DNA from 2 places in the Mesorhizobium sp. LSJC269B00 genome. Region 1 is predicted to be linked to the other one. Evidence: predicted binding sites of a transcription regulator. Region 1 holds the regulator's gene; the other holds the start of a gene.

Region 1 (7,332 bases):
CGAAAAAGGCTTCGGCGACCACACCGCGCTGATCGGCAATGGCCGCCGCCGCACCTACAAGGAACTGTCCGACTGGACCAACAGGCTCGCCCATGCGTTGGTCGAGAATTACGGTGTCAAGCCGGGCAACCGGGTGCTGATCCGCTCGGCCAACAATCCGGCCATGGTCGCCTGCTGGCTGGCCGCCACCAAGGTGGGCGCGGTGGTCGTCAACACCATGCCGATGTTGCGTGCCGGCGAACTCGCCAAGATCGTCGACAAGGCGGAAATCACGGTCGCACTTTGCGATACAAGGCTGATGGACGAGATGACCGCCTGCGCCAAGGGCAATGCGTATCTCAAGCAGGTCATTGGCTTCGACGGCACGGCCAACCATGACGCGGAACTCGACCGAGCCGCCCTCGACAAGCCGGTCACCTTCACTGCCGTCAACACCGGCCGCGACGATGTCGCGCTGCTCGGCTTCACCTCCGGCACCACCGGCGTGCCGAAGGCGACGATGCATTTCCACCGCGACCTGCTGATCGTCGCCGACGCCTATGCCCGCGAAATCCTGGAGGTGACGCCCGACGACATCTTCGTCGGCTCCCCGCCCCTTGCCTTTACCTTCGGTCTTGGCGGGCTCGCCATCTTCCCGCTGCGCTTCGGCGCCGCGGCGACGCTGCTGGAACAGGCGACGCCACCCAACATGATCCACATCATCGAGACCTACAAAGCGACCATTTCCTTCACCGCTCCAACCGCCTATCGGGCCATGCTCAAGGCCATGGATCAAGGCGCTGACCTGTCCTCGCTGCGCGTCGCGGTTTCGGCGGGCGAGACGCTGCCGGCGCCTGTCTTCGAGGAATGGACTGAGAAGACCGGCAAGCCGATCCTCGATGGGATCGGCGCCACCGAGATGCTGCATATCTTCATCTCCAACCGCTTCGACGACATGAAGCCGGCCTCCACCGGCAAACCCGTCGGCGGCTATCAGGCACGCATCGTCGATGACGAGATGCGGGAGTTGCCGCGCGGCTCTACTGGCCGGCTGGCGGTGCGCGGCCCGACCGGCTGCCGCTACATGGCCGATGCCAGGCAAAAGGACTATGTCCGCGACGGCTGGAATCTCACCGGCGATACGTTCACGCAGGACGAGGATGGCTTCTTCCACTTCGCCGCGCGTTCCGACGACATGATCGTCAGCGCCGGCTACAACATCGCCGGCCCCGAGGTCGAAGCGGCGCTGCTCTCGCATCCCGACGTCGCCGAATGCGCGGTGACCGGCGCCGAGGACGGTGAACGCGGCCAGATCGTCGAGGCGCATATCGTGCTTGTGCAAGGCGTTTCGCCGGACGCATTGACCGTCAAACGCCTGCAGGACCACGTCAAGGCAACGATCGCGCCCTACAAATATCCGCGTTCCGTGAAGTTCATCGACGCCTTGCCCAAAACCCAGACCGGCAAGATCCAGCGCTTCCGGTTGCGCGCGGAGAAGATCAATTGATTAAGCCGCACGATCCGGCGTCCGATGGCGCGCAGATGTCGTTCAAGGAGCGGATGTCCTACAGCGACTATCTGCAGCTGGACAAGGTGCTCGATGCGCAGGCGCCGCTGTCTTCTGCCCATGACGAGATGCTGTTCATCATCCAGCATCAGACATCCGAATTGTGGATGAAACTGGCCCTCCACGAGATCGGCGCCGCGATCCGCTCGATCCGCGCCGACCGCCTCGAACCGAGCTTCAAGATGCTGTCGCGTGTCGCGCGCATCTTCGAGCAGCTCAACAATGCCTGGGACGTGCTGCGCACGATGACGCCAAGCGAATACACCGAGTTTCGCGACGCGCTCGGCCAATCCTCGGGCTTCCAGTCGTGGCAGTACCGCGCTATCGAGTTCATGGCCGGCAACCGCAACCTTGCCATGCTCGGGCCGCACAAGCACCGGCCCGACCTTACGGACAGGCTGGAAGCCATCCTGGCCACGCCGTCGCTCTATGACGAGGCGCTTCTGCTTTTGGCGCGCAATGGCTTCGACATCGGCGCCGACGCCAGTCGCACGGACTGGCGCGAGACGCGCGTCGAGAACGAAGACGTGCTGGCTGCCTGGCAAACCGTCTACCGCGACCCGCAGCGCTACTGGATGCTCTACGAACTGGCCGAGAAGCTGGTCGACTTCGAGGATTATTTCCGCCGCTGGCGCTTCAACCACGTCACCACGGTCGAGCGCATCATCGGCTTGAAGCGCGGCACGGGCGGCACCTCAGGCGCCTCCTATCTGAAGAAGATGCTGGAGGTCGTGCTGTTTCCGGAGCTCTGGACGGTCCGCACCCGGCTCTAGAGCATTTCACCGTTTAACGGAAACGGCGAAATGCTCTAGCTCTTTGATTGACGCAATTTCGGACGGAAAACCGCTTCACACTTTTCCTGAAATTGCTCTAGTTTCTCACGTAACCGCGGTCTTCACCGCGAAGCGGGCGTCCTGCCAGGCGCCGGTGCGCAGAATATCCTCCAGGACTTCGACCGCCTGCCAGACATCGCCATATCCGACATAGAGCGGCGTGAAGCCGAAACGGATGGTCGACGGCGCCCGGAAATCGCCGATCACGCCGCGCTCGATCAGCGCGCGCATCACCTGATAGCCATGCGGATGGAGGAACGACACCTGGCTGCCGCGCTGGCTGCCGTCGCGAGGACTTTCCAGTTCAAGCCCGTAGGCGCCGCATCTGGCTTCGACGAGCTGGATAAACAGGTCGGTCAGCGCGATGCTTTTTCTGCGCACCGCTGCCATATCGACGTCGTTCCAGATATCGAGCGCGCCCTTGAGCGCCCGCATCGACAGCACCGGCTGCGTTCCGCACAGGAAGCGGCGGATCCCGCTGCCGACGGCAAAGCCCTGCTCGAAGGCAAAGGGCCGCGCATGGCCCCACCAGCCGCTGAGCGGCTGCCTGATATCACCATGGTGGCGCTCGGCCGCGTAGATGAAGGCCGGCGAGCCCGGGCCGCCATTGAGGTATTTGTAGGTGCAGCCGACAGCGAAATCGGCATTGGCACGGTCGAGTTCGACCGGCAAGGCGCCGGCGGTGTGGCAGAGGTCCCAGATGATCAGCGCGCCGGCGTCATGTGCCTTGCGCGTCAGCGCCGCCATGTCGCGCAACTGGCCGGATTTGTAGTTTACGTGGTTGACCAGGATGACGGCAACGCTGTCGTCGATCAGCTCCTCGATTGCGGCCGCGTCGACGCCCTCCAGCCGCAGCCGCGTTCCCGGCCGGGTCGAGGCGACGCCTTCGGCGATGTAGAGGTCGGTCGGGAAACTGTCGCCCTCGGCAACGATGACCGACCGATCCGGCCGCATGCCGAGCGCTGCGTGCAGCAGCTTGTAGATGTTGATCGAGGTTGTGTCGCAGACCACCGTCTGCCCGTCAGCCGCGCCGATCAGTCGTCCGAGCTGATCTCCCAGTTCCACCGGCATGTTGAACCAGCCAGCCGTGTTCCAGGCGCGAATGAGGTCCTGCGCCCATTCCTGCGTGGCGGCCTGTTGCAATTCGCTGAAGACGGCTGGTGACGCGGCACCCAGCGAATTGCCGTCGAGATAAATCACGCCTTGCGGCAAGACAAAGCGTTCACGCATGGAGCGCAGCGGATCGGCGGCATCCATTGCATCGATTGTAGCGAGATCGGGTGTCGTGCTCATGATCCGGCGCCCTTCCATGGACAAACGCGCGCGGCGGAGCCTGCCGCCCAAACATGCCGGCGATCTTGAGTGGTCGCCCTTGAACTGTCAAATATTATATATAATTCACCCATTGAAAGGCTTTGATATATAATGATCCGCCGAGCGTTTATGTCTGATGGATCACGATGCTGGATGACGAGCAGACCTCGAAGACGGAAGCGGCCTATCGCCTGCTCAGGCGCGATATTCTTGCGACCCGGCTGGCGCCTGCCGCGCCGTTGAAGCTGAGCACGCTGCGCAACACCTACGGCATCGGCTGGACGCCGTTGCGCGAGGCGCTGTCGCGGCTGGAGGCGGAACGGCTTGTGACCGCCATCAGCAACCGCGGGTTTGCGGTCGCTCCCGTCTCTCGGGCGGAGCTCGAGGATTTGGCGCGTGCGCGGCTGGTGGTCGAACTGCCCCTGCTGGTGGAATCGATCGAGGAGGGCGACCGTGAGTGGGAAGACGCGGTCGTTGCCGCCCACTATCGTCTCTCACGGTGCGGGTCTGTTCTCGACGATCCATCGGATGATGCGGTCGACGCGTGGTACGAAAAACACGATGCCTTCCATGCGGCGCTGCTCAGTGCCGCGACATCCAGCTGGCTGCTGCGCTTCAATGCGACGATTTCCGACCAATTGCATCGCCATCACCGCTTTCTGGGTCTGGCCCCGACGCTGCGCGCCGCCGCCGGCCGCACGGATGGCCACCGGAAGGCCGTGGCGGCCCTGCGCGACGCCGTGGCGATCGAACACCATACCGCCCTGATGGAAGCGGCCCTCGATCGCGACGTCGAACGTGCGAAAACTCTGATGACCGCTCACATCGGCTACACGCTGCAGGTCTATGCCCAGAGTGAACCCGGCGCGGATGCTGCGCAGCCCCGTCCGAAAAGGAAGCGGCGATCGTAGCCGACGACGCAGGGCACTTTGTCTTCGTTTCACCCCGTTGCCGGCCAACGACTACGAGCGGCGCTCGCAGCGCCGAACGTTACGCTGAACAAAACGTCAACACATTCATTAAACTTTAAAAGGTTGCGGAACACAACTGGAACAGATAGTGTTTGTTCTGGGTTTGTTTTTTCTGATTCTGGTTTCAGAACCCTTGGGGGCCGCGATGCTGACGCGCAAACAACATGAGCTTCTGATGTTCATCCATGAACGCCTGAAGGAGAGCGGAATCCCGCCGTCCTTCGACGAGATGAAGGAAGCGCTCGACCTCGCCTCCAAGTCCGGCATCCACCGCCTGATCACGGCGCTTGAGGAGCGCGGTTTCATTCGCCGGCTGCCGAACCGGGCGCGCGCGCTGGAAGTGCTGCGGCTACCCGACTCGATCGCACCAGGCCTCAACGCGGCGAGGAAGTTTTCGCCGAGCGTCATTCAGGGCAGTCTTGGTCAAGCCGGCCAAGGGCAAGGCGGCCAGGGACAAGGCGGGATGGGCCAAGGCGGTCTCGGCCGCCAGATCAAGCCGGGCTCGCCGTCGCGTTCGATGTCTGCCGGCAATGACGATGCCGTTTCCGCGATTTCAATCCCGGTTATGGGACGCATCGCCGCCGGCGTGCCGATCGACGCCATCCAGCATCAGACCCATTCGATCTCGGTGCCGCCCGACATGATCATGGGCGGCGAACACTACGCGCTCGAGGTCAAGGGCGATTCGATGATCGAGGCCGGCATTTTCGATGGCGACACGGTCATCATCCGCAATGCCGACACAGCCAGCCCCGGCGAGATCGTGGTGGCGTTGGTCGACGATGAGGAAGCGACCCTGAAACGCTTCCGCCGCAAGGGCGCCTCGATCGCCCTGGAAGCCGCCAACCCGGCCTACGAGACCCGCATTTTTGGACCGGACAGGGTGAAGGTGCAGGGCAAGCTTGTCGGATTGATCCGGCGCTACTGAGCCGGCTTGGGTTTGTACTTTTCACGCTGGTTGTAAGGCGGCAGGCCGCGCGCTTCGCGGGAGAAGCGGCGTTGCTCGTGCCAGGGGCGATACGGCTTGTCGACGGCGAAGCGGATGGTTGGCGCTGCAGCTGCCGATTGCGGATCGAAGAAGACGGCGGCGCTGCCGTCGCGGGCCAGCTGTTTCTTCGTCACGACCAGCACAAGCGGGTCGCGGCACGGATTGTAGGCCGTGGCGTCATCGATGACGATCAGGCTCGCGAAGGCACAGGCCGGCCGCGCCGTCTTGCGGTCTTTGGCAAGGGCTACAATGGCTCCGGAAGGGTGTCGGGCGATACAGAGATCGCCCATGCAATAGAAGGGCGACCCGGGCGGCAGATCGAGCGGATCGAGATCGAACCGCGTATCTGTTGCCTCGAAAATCTCGGGCGGGATAATGGTTTCGGCCCGCAGCGCCCGTTTCCAATTGTCCGTGGTGAATTCGTTGGAGCGTTCGCGGTTGAGGGCGAGTTCGCCGCCACCGATCGGCATGGCCACCAGATGTGCGTCCTCGGATATGAGCACGTCGGGCGTAAGCACCTGCGGCACCGTCAACAGGCCGGCCAGCGCGAAAGGCACGGCCGCCAGCCTGAGCCAGGTGGTGGCCATGGTGGCGATGACGAGGGCGACCGCCACCAACAGCACCGAGCGGATGGAGATCAGCCCGACGGCGTCGACCGGCGAGCGCTCGGAAATCCAGGCCGATATAGCGATCATCGCCATCAGACCCTTGCCCATCACATAGAGGAACGGCCCGTCGGCGCCGAACGGCATCGCCAGTGCGCTGAGCACGGCAAAGGGCATGACGATCAACGAAACAATCGGCATCACGGCCAGATTGGCGATCAGGCTGAGCGGCGACACACGCTGAAAATGCCAAATGGCGAACAGCAAGGTTGCACTGCCGGCGATGATCGAGGTCATGGCGAGGCCGCCCATGGCCAGCGCGAATTTTCGCGACAGGAAGCCGACGAAGGAGCGCTTTGCCGACGGCGTTCTCACCTTGTCGGCGCGGTAATCGGCCCAGCCGGCATAGGCGCCGACAAGGGCGGCGGTGGCGGCAAACGACATCTGGAAGCTGGGACCGACCACCTCGTGCGGCGACACCAGGATGACGGCAATGGCGGAGATCGCCAGATTGCGCATGGTGAGTGCGGCGCGATCAAACAGCACGGCGACAAGCATGACCGCCAGCATGATGAAGCTGCGCTCGGCGGCAACCACGACGCCTGAAATAACGAGATAGGCGGCGATCGAGACAAGCGCTGCCGCGGCCGCATATTTCTTCACCGGCCGGCGCGAAGAGAAATCGGGAAACAGCGCAAAGGCGCCACGCAGCAACGCCATGATGGTGCCGGCAACCAGCGCCATGTGCAGGCCGGAGATGGAGATGATGTGGTAGATGCCGGTGCGCCGCATCGCTTCGTTGACCTCGTCCGGGATGCCAGCGCGCACCCCGACAATCAACGCCGCGGCAATCTCGCCTTCGGCGCCGCCGATCTTGCCCCTGATATGGTCGGCAATGTTTTCGCGCGCGTTCTCGATTGCCGAGGAGAGCCGCGCGGTCAGCGGCGGCGGTCCCTGCGTAGCAATGGTTTTCGGATTGCCGAGAAAGAAGCCGCTGCCGCCGATACCGGTGAAATAGCTGTCGAAGGAGAAATCGGAGCTCTCTGGCCGCACCGGACCGGTCGGCGGCAACAGC
Region 2 (7,332 bases), on a different contig from region 1:
CGCTTCCTTGCCCTGCCGACGGCGCAGATAGGGGTGCACCATGTCGCCCTGGATCGGGCCGGGCCGCACGATCGCCACCTCGATGACCAGGTCGTAGAATTCGCGCGGGCGTAGACGCGGCAGCATCGACATCTGCGCGCGCGATTCGATCTGGAAGACGCCGAGCGTGTCGGCGCGGCAGATCATGTCGTACACGTCGTTCTCTTCCGGCGGCAGGGTGGCCAGCACATAGGGTCGGCCGTAATCATCCCGGGCCTTCGGATAATGGTCGGTGAGCAAGGTGAAGGCGCGCTTCAGGCAGGTCAGCATGCCAAGCGCCAGAATATCGACCTTCAGGATCTTCACCGCGTCGAGATCGTCCTTATCCCACTCGACCATCTTGCGCTCGTCCATTGCCGTCTTGACGATGGGGACGATCTCGTCGAGCCGGTCGCGGGTAATGACGAAGCCGCCGACATGCTGCGACAGATGCCGGGGAAAGCCCATGATCTCGTTGGCGTGGGCGATCACGTGACGGGTCGAGGTCTCGTTGCGGTCGAGGCCGCCGGCATGCGCCTCCTTCTCGCCGAGCTCCGAGGTCGACCAGCCCCAGATCGAACTGGAGAGCGCAATGCGGACATCGTCCGACAGGCCCATGGCCTTGGCCACCTCGCGCAGCGCCGAGCGGCCGCGATAGCTGATGACGGCGGCAGCCAGCGCGGTGCGCTTGGCGCTGTATTTGGAGTAGATGTACTGGATCACCTCCTCACGCCGCTCATGCTCGAAATCGACGTCGATGTCGGGCGGCTCGTTGCGCTCCTCGGAAATGAAGCGCTCGAACAACGTGTCGATGCGCTCGGGGCCGACCTCGGTGATGCCGATGCAGTAGCAGACGATCGAGTTGGCGGCCGAGCCTCTGCCCTGGCACAGAATGCCCTCATTGCGGGCGAACTGGACGATGTCGTAAACGGTCAGGAAATAGCGCGCATAATTCAGACGCTCGATCAGAGCGAGCTCCTCACTGATGCGCTGCAAGACGGAAGCGGGGACGCCCGCCGGATAGCGCGTGGCGGCCCCCTCCCTGGCCAGACGCTCTAGCTCGGCCTGCGGCCCAAGCCCTGATTGCGTCGGCTCGTCGGGATAATTGTACTGGAGGTCGCTGAGCGAGAAGGTCAGTTCGCCGGCAAAGCGCAGCGTCTCGGCCAGCGCCCGTGGATGGCGGCGGAAGAGACGGGCCATTTCCAGCGGCGGCTTCAGATGGCGCTCGGCGTTGGCCGTCAGCTCCAGCCCGACCTCGGCGACCGGCAAATTGAGGCGGATGGCGGTGAGCACATCTTGCAGCGAGCGGCGCTCGGCGCTGTGATAAAGCACGTCGTTGGTCGCCATCAGCGGCACGCCGGCGATGTCCGCCATGCCCGCCGCCTGCTCGATGCGGAAACGGTCATTGCCGCGATAATCCGGCGCCATGCCTAGCCGCAAATTAGCGCCGAAACGGTCTTTCAGTTGACGGACCAATGCCAGGGGATCGTCGGCATTCGCCGAGAGATCCGGCAGCACCGCCAGCGACAGCAGGTCGCCCCATTCGAGCAGGTCGCTGCGCTGGAGAAGGGTCGCGCCCTTCTCGTTTTCATCGCGCAAATTGGCTTGCGTCAGCATGCGGCAGAGATGGCCCCAGCCCTTGCGGTTCTGCGGATAGGCGAGAATGTCCGGCGTGCCGTCGCCGAACACCAGGCGGCAACCGGGGTGATAGGCGAGCTTCTCGACCTTGGCCTGCTGCCAGGCGCGCACGACGCCGGCCACCGTGTTGCGGTCTGCCAGTCCGATCGAGGAAAAGCCGAGGAATTTGGCCGCCACCACCAGCTCCTCCGGCTTGGAGGCGCCGCGCAGGAAGGAGAAGTTCGACTGGATGCCGAATTCCGCATAGGGGATGACGGTCAGCGCGTTCATGCGAAGACTCCATGCATGAACCAGCGCGGCGGCACCTGCGGGTTGCCATAGAGGCCTTGCCGGTAGAGCCAGTAGCGGCGGCCGTCGGCATCCTCGATCCGGAAATAGTCACGCGTCGATGTGAGCGGATCGCTTGACGTTTCACGCCACCATTCCGGCGCGATGCGTTCCGGCCCCTCGGCGCGCGCGACCCGGTAGAGAGCGCGGCGCCAGCGGAAATTCATCGGCGGACCCTCAGGCATTTCGGTGGCCGGCACCTCGATCGGCTCGGGCGAACGGAACAGCCGGATCGGCCGTTCCGGCGGGAAGATGGTTGCGCGCGGCGCGTCTTTCGAGCCCGGCTTCCTGAGCGGTGCTTTGCGTTGTGGCGCTTCCGAGAACGGGATGGTGGCGATGGCGCGCTCCGGCAGATGGCTCTCGAGGGCGACCGGTTTCAGCACCGCACTGTCGCCGAGCCTGGCTCGGATGCGGTCGGCAAAGAGTGCCATGTCGGCGCCGTCATCCTCGGTCTCGCCGGTCAAATCGGCCTGCTGCATGTCGAAGCCGGCGGCCGCCAGCACCGAAAGCCGCACCAGGTCGAAGCCGTAGCCGGCATCGATGTCCTGTTCGAGCGCGGCCAGCCGCTCATGGAACAGGCGCTGGATAAGCTTGGGTTCGCGCAACGGTCGCGAGGTACCGACAGCGATGCGGCTGACGGCGCCGTCGACGCGAAACAAAAGCAGCGCCAGCATCCTTGCGCCCTCGCCGCGGCGTTCGAGATCGGCCTTCAGCGTCACCGCCAGCAAGAGCACCAGCCGTTCGATCTCGGCGGTCAGCACGACCGGTTCGGCCAGGTGGCGTTCGACCGAAAGCGGGGCCACGGGCAGGCGCGGCGATACCGCCTCGTCGAGGCGGCCGAGCGCCTGGTCGAGCCGCAACAGCAAGGTCGCGCCGAAGCGACGGGCGAGCGGCGCGCGCGGCGCTGCCATGACCGCGCCGGCGGTCCGCAGGCCGACGCTTTCCAAGCTGGCGCGGATATCGGCCTCGATGCGCAGTGCCGCCAGCGGCAAGGGGGCGAGCAGCGCTTCCTCCTCGCCGGAGACAACGATGCGGTTGCCGCAGAAGCGCGCCGCCGCCCAGGCTGCACCCGGCGTCGCGGCCAACCCGGCGCGGACATCGAAACCCTGCTGGAAAAACCGCGCAAGGATGTCGTCCAGCATGGCGCGCTCGCCGCCGAACAGATGCGTGCAGCCGGTGACGTCGAGATAAAGGCCATCAGTACCGTCGAGCGCCACCAGCGGCGTATAGCGATCGCACCAGTCGGCGAGGCCTTCGAGCAGCCGGCGATCGGCGTCCGGATCGGCCTCGACGATGTCGATCGAGGGATGCATGGCGCGCGCATCGGCAATGCCCATGCCAGGCTTCAGATGCAGCGCCTCAGCCCGCTCGTCGAGGGCCGATATGCGCTGGGCGTTGCGGTCGCGATGGCTGATCACGAGCGGTGGGTGAGATGGCGGCAGATGATCCGAAGGCCGGGAACGCCACGACCGTCCCAAGCGCTGGCGCAGGATCCGTTCTGCCGCCAGATGCGGGAACCACAGCGACAGAATTCTCTGCCCGTTTTTCGCGGGGCTTTCTTTCTTCGAATGCGTGTTCATCGGGGTTCCACTCCAGTGTGAATTGTCCAGGCAGAGCGGTGCGGCTCTTGCCGATGCTGACGGTGAAGGCAGGGTGGCCGATCGAGCCGGCAAGCGGCCCGGCGATCGTCCGGCGCGATTTCGCTGGTGCAGCCGACACGATGAGGCGCACCGGGGCGGCGGTCGGCTCGGCTTCGCCGGCCTGGCGCAGCAGGAACACCGGCCGGCCGGCGTTTTGGGCGCGCGCGTGCAGCCGGCGCGTCGCGGTGAGGTCGAGCCGCTGCGGGCTGCCACGGATCTCGAGAATGATTGCGGCGAGCGCCGTCATCTTGGCGGCCTCCTCGGCTACCCACAGCGCATCGGTGAGTTTCGGCGCCTCGGAAAACAGCAACTGCTCCGGTGCGATACCGAACATGCCCTGCAATCCCCTGGCATAGGGAAAGCCGGCCTCGCGAAAAATCTCCGATGTGCCGATCCACAGCACGGGCAAGGGCTGGCCCTTGAGGATCAGGCTGACCAGCGACAGCACAAAGCCGGCGACGGCCCCGGCATTGCGGGTCTCAAGGCCATGGATTTCGCTCAAGGCGGCTTTCGGCAGGCCGCCGCTCAGCGCCGCATCGAGGTGCTCGACGCCGGTCGCCAGGAAAGCATTCGGCGAAGCCACGGCAAGCCCGCGCCGGATGATGGTGACATCGGCATTAGGTTCGGGCGCACCGCCGATAGCGCTGTCAGCGCGCGCACGAGGTCGCTCGCCGGCCGGCGCGGCCAGGCGCTCGGGCAGCGTTCCCTCGATCTTCGCGATCTGGCGGCGCAGGGCAAAAACAGTCTCCCGCGCCACGGCTGATGTCGCCATGACGGTCAATTTCTCTCATAATTGTTCCTGTTATGTTCTTATAGATTCCAGAGGGTGCCGAAAGAGTCAAGCGGAGTCAGAAGGAATTTATTCCTTGATCAAAGGTGGCGAGGCCAACCTTGGACTTTGGTCGCAGCCATTCGGCGCAAAGAATTGGCCAGGTACCCGTCCATTTGCCGAGTCCGGAGGGAAAGCCTATATGCCGGATCAAAGGACAAAGCATGGCCCGCATCTACAAGACCCGCACCTGGCACGATGAACTCTCGCCTTCGATCGAGGAGATCGAGTTTCTGGCGCTGGAGGCGTACGCACATCTGCCCGACGATTTTCGCAAGCTGACCGGCGAGATCGTCATCATGATCGCCGAATTCCCGACCGACGAGATCATGGACGATCTGTCGCTGGAGACGCCGTTCGACCTGCTCGGCCTGTTCGAGGGCCGCGGCATCGCCGAGCGCTGGAACCCGCAGACCGGCGAAGGCCCGAACCGCATCACCCTCTACCGCCGCGCCATCCTCGACTACTGGGCCGAGAACGAAGAGACGCTGGGCGACATCGTCACCCATGTGCTGATCCACGAGATCGGTCACCATTTCGGCCTGTCGGACGATGATATGGAAAAGCTTGAAGAGGCGGCGGAATAGCCCCCGCCTTTGTCATCCTAGGGTCTGCGTCGCGTCGCTTCGCTCCTTGCTTCGCCCTAGGATGACGAAGACGCGGAGGTTGACGCCTTCCCTACCAGTCGCTCAGCTTTGTATCCGGCCCGTATTCCTGGCCGTCAATATCCTTCACCACCGACTGGCCGCAGCGCATCGATTTGGTCTTCTTGTCGTAGGCGTAGGTCGGCGAGCCGTACAAATGCCAGCCCTTGCTCAGCGCCGCGGTCACCTTGTGGCAGAAGGTTGAATCGTCGGGGGCGGACAGAAAGCGGTAAAGTCTCATGGGTCAGGTCCTGTCGTGAGTTCGTCTTTTCGGGGCGGATCATGCGCCGATGGCGGCGGCCTTCGCCAGCAGTTTTTCGGCCTGTGCCAGATGCAGCCGCTCGACCATCCTGCCGTTCAGAGCAATCACGCCCTTGCCGGCATTTTCCGGCAAGGCAAAGGCATCCTTCACCGCGCGCGCCTCGGCCAGAGCTTCGGGCGCGGGCGCAAAGGCGCGGTTGGCGGTTTCGATCTGGGCGGGGTGGATCAGCGTCTTGCCGTCGAACCCCATGGCGGCGGCTTCCGTGCATTCGCGCGCAAACGCGTCGAGGTCGCGAAAATCGTTGGAGACGCCGTCGAGTATGTCGATGCCGCCGGCTCGCGCCGCCAGCACCATCTGCATCAGCCAAGGCACGAGGTAGCGCCGATCAGGCGTCGCCAGAATGCCGGTTTCCTTGACCAGATCGTTCGTTCCGGCGACGAAACAATTTAGCCGCGAAGCGCGATCGCGGCCGAGTTCGGCAATGGCGCCGATATTGAGCATGGCCTTGGGCGTCTCGATCATCGCCCAGAGCTTGACGCTGTCGGGGGCAAAATTGTCGTCGAGCACGTCGCCGACTTCGAGGATATCGCGCGGCGTGGCGACCTTGGACAACAGGATGCCGTCGGGCTCGAATTTCGCCGCGGTCAGCAGGTCATCGTTGCCCCATTCGCTGGACAGCGCGTTGACGCGCACGATCATCTCGCAGCGGCGTTTCGGTCGGCTGGCGAAAATGCCGGCCAGTTTGTCCCGCGCGGCGATCTTGTCTGAGGGCGCGACGGCGTCTTCGAGGTCGATGATCACGGCATCGCAGGCCAGCGTCGCGATCCTGGCCAGCGCCTTGTCGTTGGAGGCGGGGACGTAAAGCACCGAGCGGCGCGGGCGGTAAGGTTCGCTTGTCATGGCCGATCTATGCCGCGTGGGGGCGGGTGAGGCAAGCGTCCGACCGGTACCTGATGACGAGCCAACTGCGAAAGCTTGCGCTGCCCCGCCCGTCCCGCAGCAGTTGCGGAAGGGGGGCCTTTCCTCTCCCCCGTCGATCGGGGGAGAGGTGTCGAGCGAAGCTCGACGGAGTGGGGGTCGACCCATGCGCTCAGTGCCCTTCCGATGTCCGTTCGCGGCGACTGCCAGGTGGTTCCCCCACTCCGTCTCGGCTTCGCCGAGCCACCTCTCCCCCCTCCGGAGGGAGAGGAAAGGAGCCTGGCTGGGACAGCGCCAACGTCCGGAAAGATGGGGGGGAGCGCCCCGGCCGTAAGCACAGGTCCTGCACGAAAACTGCACATCTCTGCGGAAAACCTCCTCCGCTGCGCCCTGCCGTATCCATGCGCAGCCACCACAACAGCGGCATGCAACAGCGAAACCGTTGGTCCCTGCCCTATCGTCTCAGCAGCGAAAGCTGGTGGCTGGTCGATCCGCCTCGCACGGAGGCCGGCCTTTGCCTGGAGGCAAGCCTGCTCCCTTTTACCCCCAGACATCCGCCCGTCGGCCGGATCCAGCCCATCAGGAAAGTCCGAGCATGACGCAGTCCCTTTCCCCGACCTTTTGCCGCCGTTTCGGCATCGCCGTCCTGCTCGTGGCGCTGGCGGATTTTTTCTTTTACGGCCAGCCCGCCGGGATCACGGTGCTGCTGTTTGCCATCCTGATCGCCGGCGCGGTGGTCGCTGTGCATCCTGCCGCACTGAATTCCACCCGACCCTGGCTCAAGCCGGCCGCTTTGTTGGTCGCGCTGCTGCCGCTGGCCGAGAACGTCAGCCCGCTGTCGGTGGCGATAGCTGTCGTGGCGCTGGTGGTGTTTGCGCTGTCCCTGTCCGGGCGGCTGCGGCACGGCATCGCCCGCATTGCCGGCCAGGTCGCGCTGTTCCTGCTGGCGGCGCCGCTGCGCCTTATCCGTGACTTTTTCCAATGGCGCCGCACGGTGCGCCGGCTTGGCGGCCGCCGCATCCACCTGGCGTCCATCATCGTCTGGGTCATGCCGGT

The links. Region 1 encodes LexA, which represses DNA repair genes until DNA is damaged. Its sites were predicted from a motif close to TGTTCNNNNTGTGTTCNG; they were not measured.
Region 2: the regulator LexA is predicted to act here: its motif matches at 4,418-4,435, upstream of X771_RS154645 (metallopeptidase family protein).

Annotation. Positions count from the first base shown of each region.
Region 1 is NZ_AYVN01000005.1:678,780-686,111, forward strand. Features, by position in the region: gene X771_RS148565 (AMP-binding protein) at 1-1,486, shown strand, start outside; gene kynA (tryptophan 2,3-dioxygenase) at 1,483-2,319, shown strand; gene kynU (kynureninase) at 2,425-3,672, opposite strand; gene X771_RS148550 (GntR family transcriptional regulator) at 3,840-4,604, shown strand; gene lexA (transcriptional repressor LexA) at 4,810-5,592, shown strand; gene X771_RS148540 (ComEC/Rec2 family competence protein) at 5,586-7,332, opposite strand, start outside.
Region 2 is NZ_AYVN01000003.1:453,572-460,903, forward strand. Features, by position in the region: gene X771_RS154660 (error-prone DNA polymerase) at 1-1,926, opposite strand, end outside; gene X771_RS154655 (DUF6504 family protein) at 1,923-3,401, opposite strand; gene X771_RS1000000169145 (hypothetical protein) at 3,343-4,395, opposite strand; gene X771_RS154645 (metallopeptidase family protein) at 4,617-5,039, shown strand; gene X771_RS154640 (DUF1737 domain-containing protein) at 5,131-5,337, opposite strand; gene X771_RS154635 (CoA ester lyase) at 5,377-6,258, opposite strand; gene X771_RS154630 (DUF4173 domain-containing protein) at 6,872-7,332, shown strand, end outside.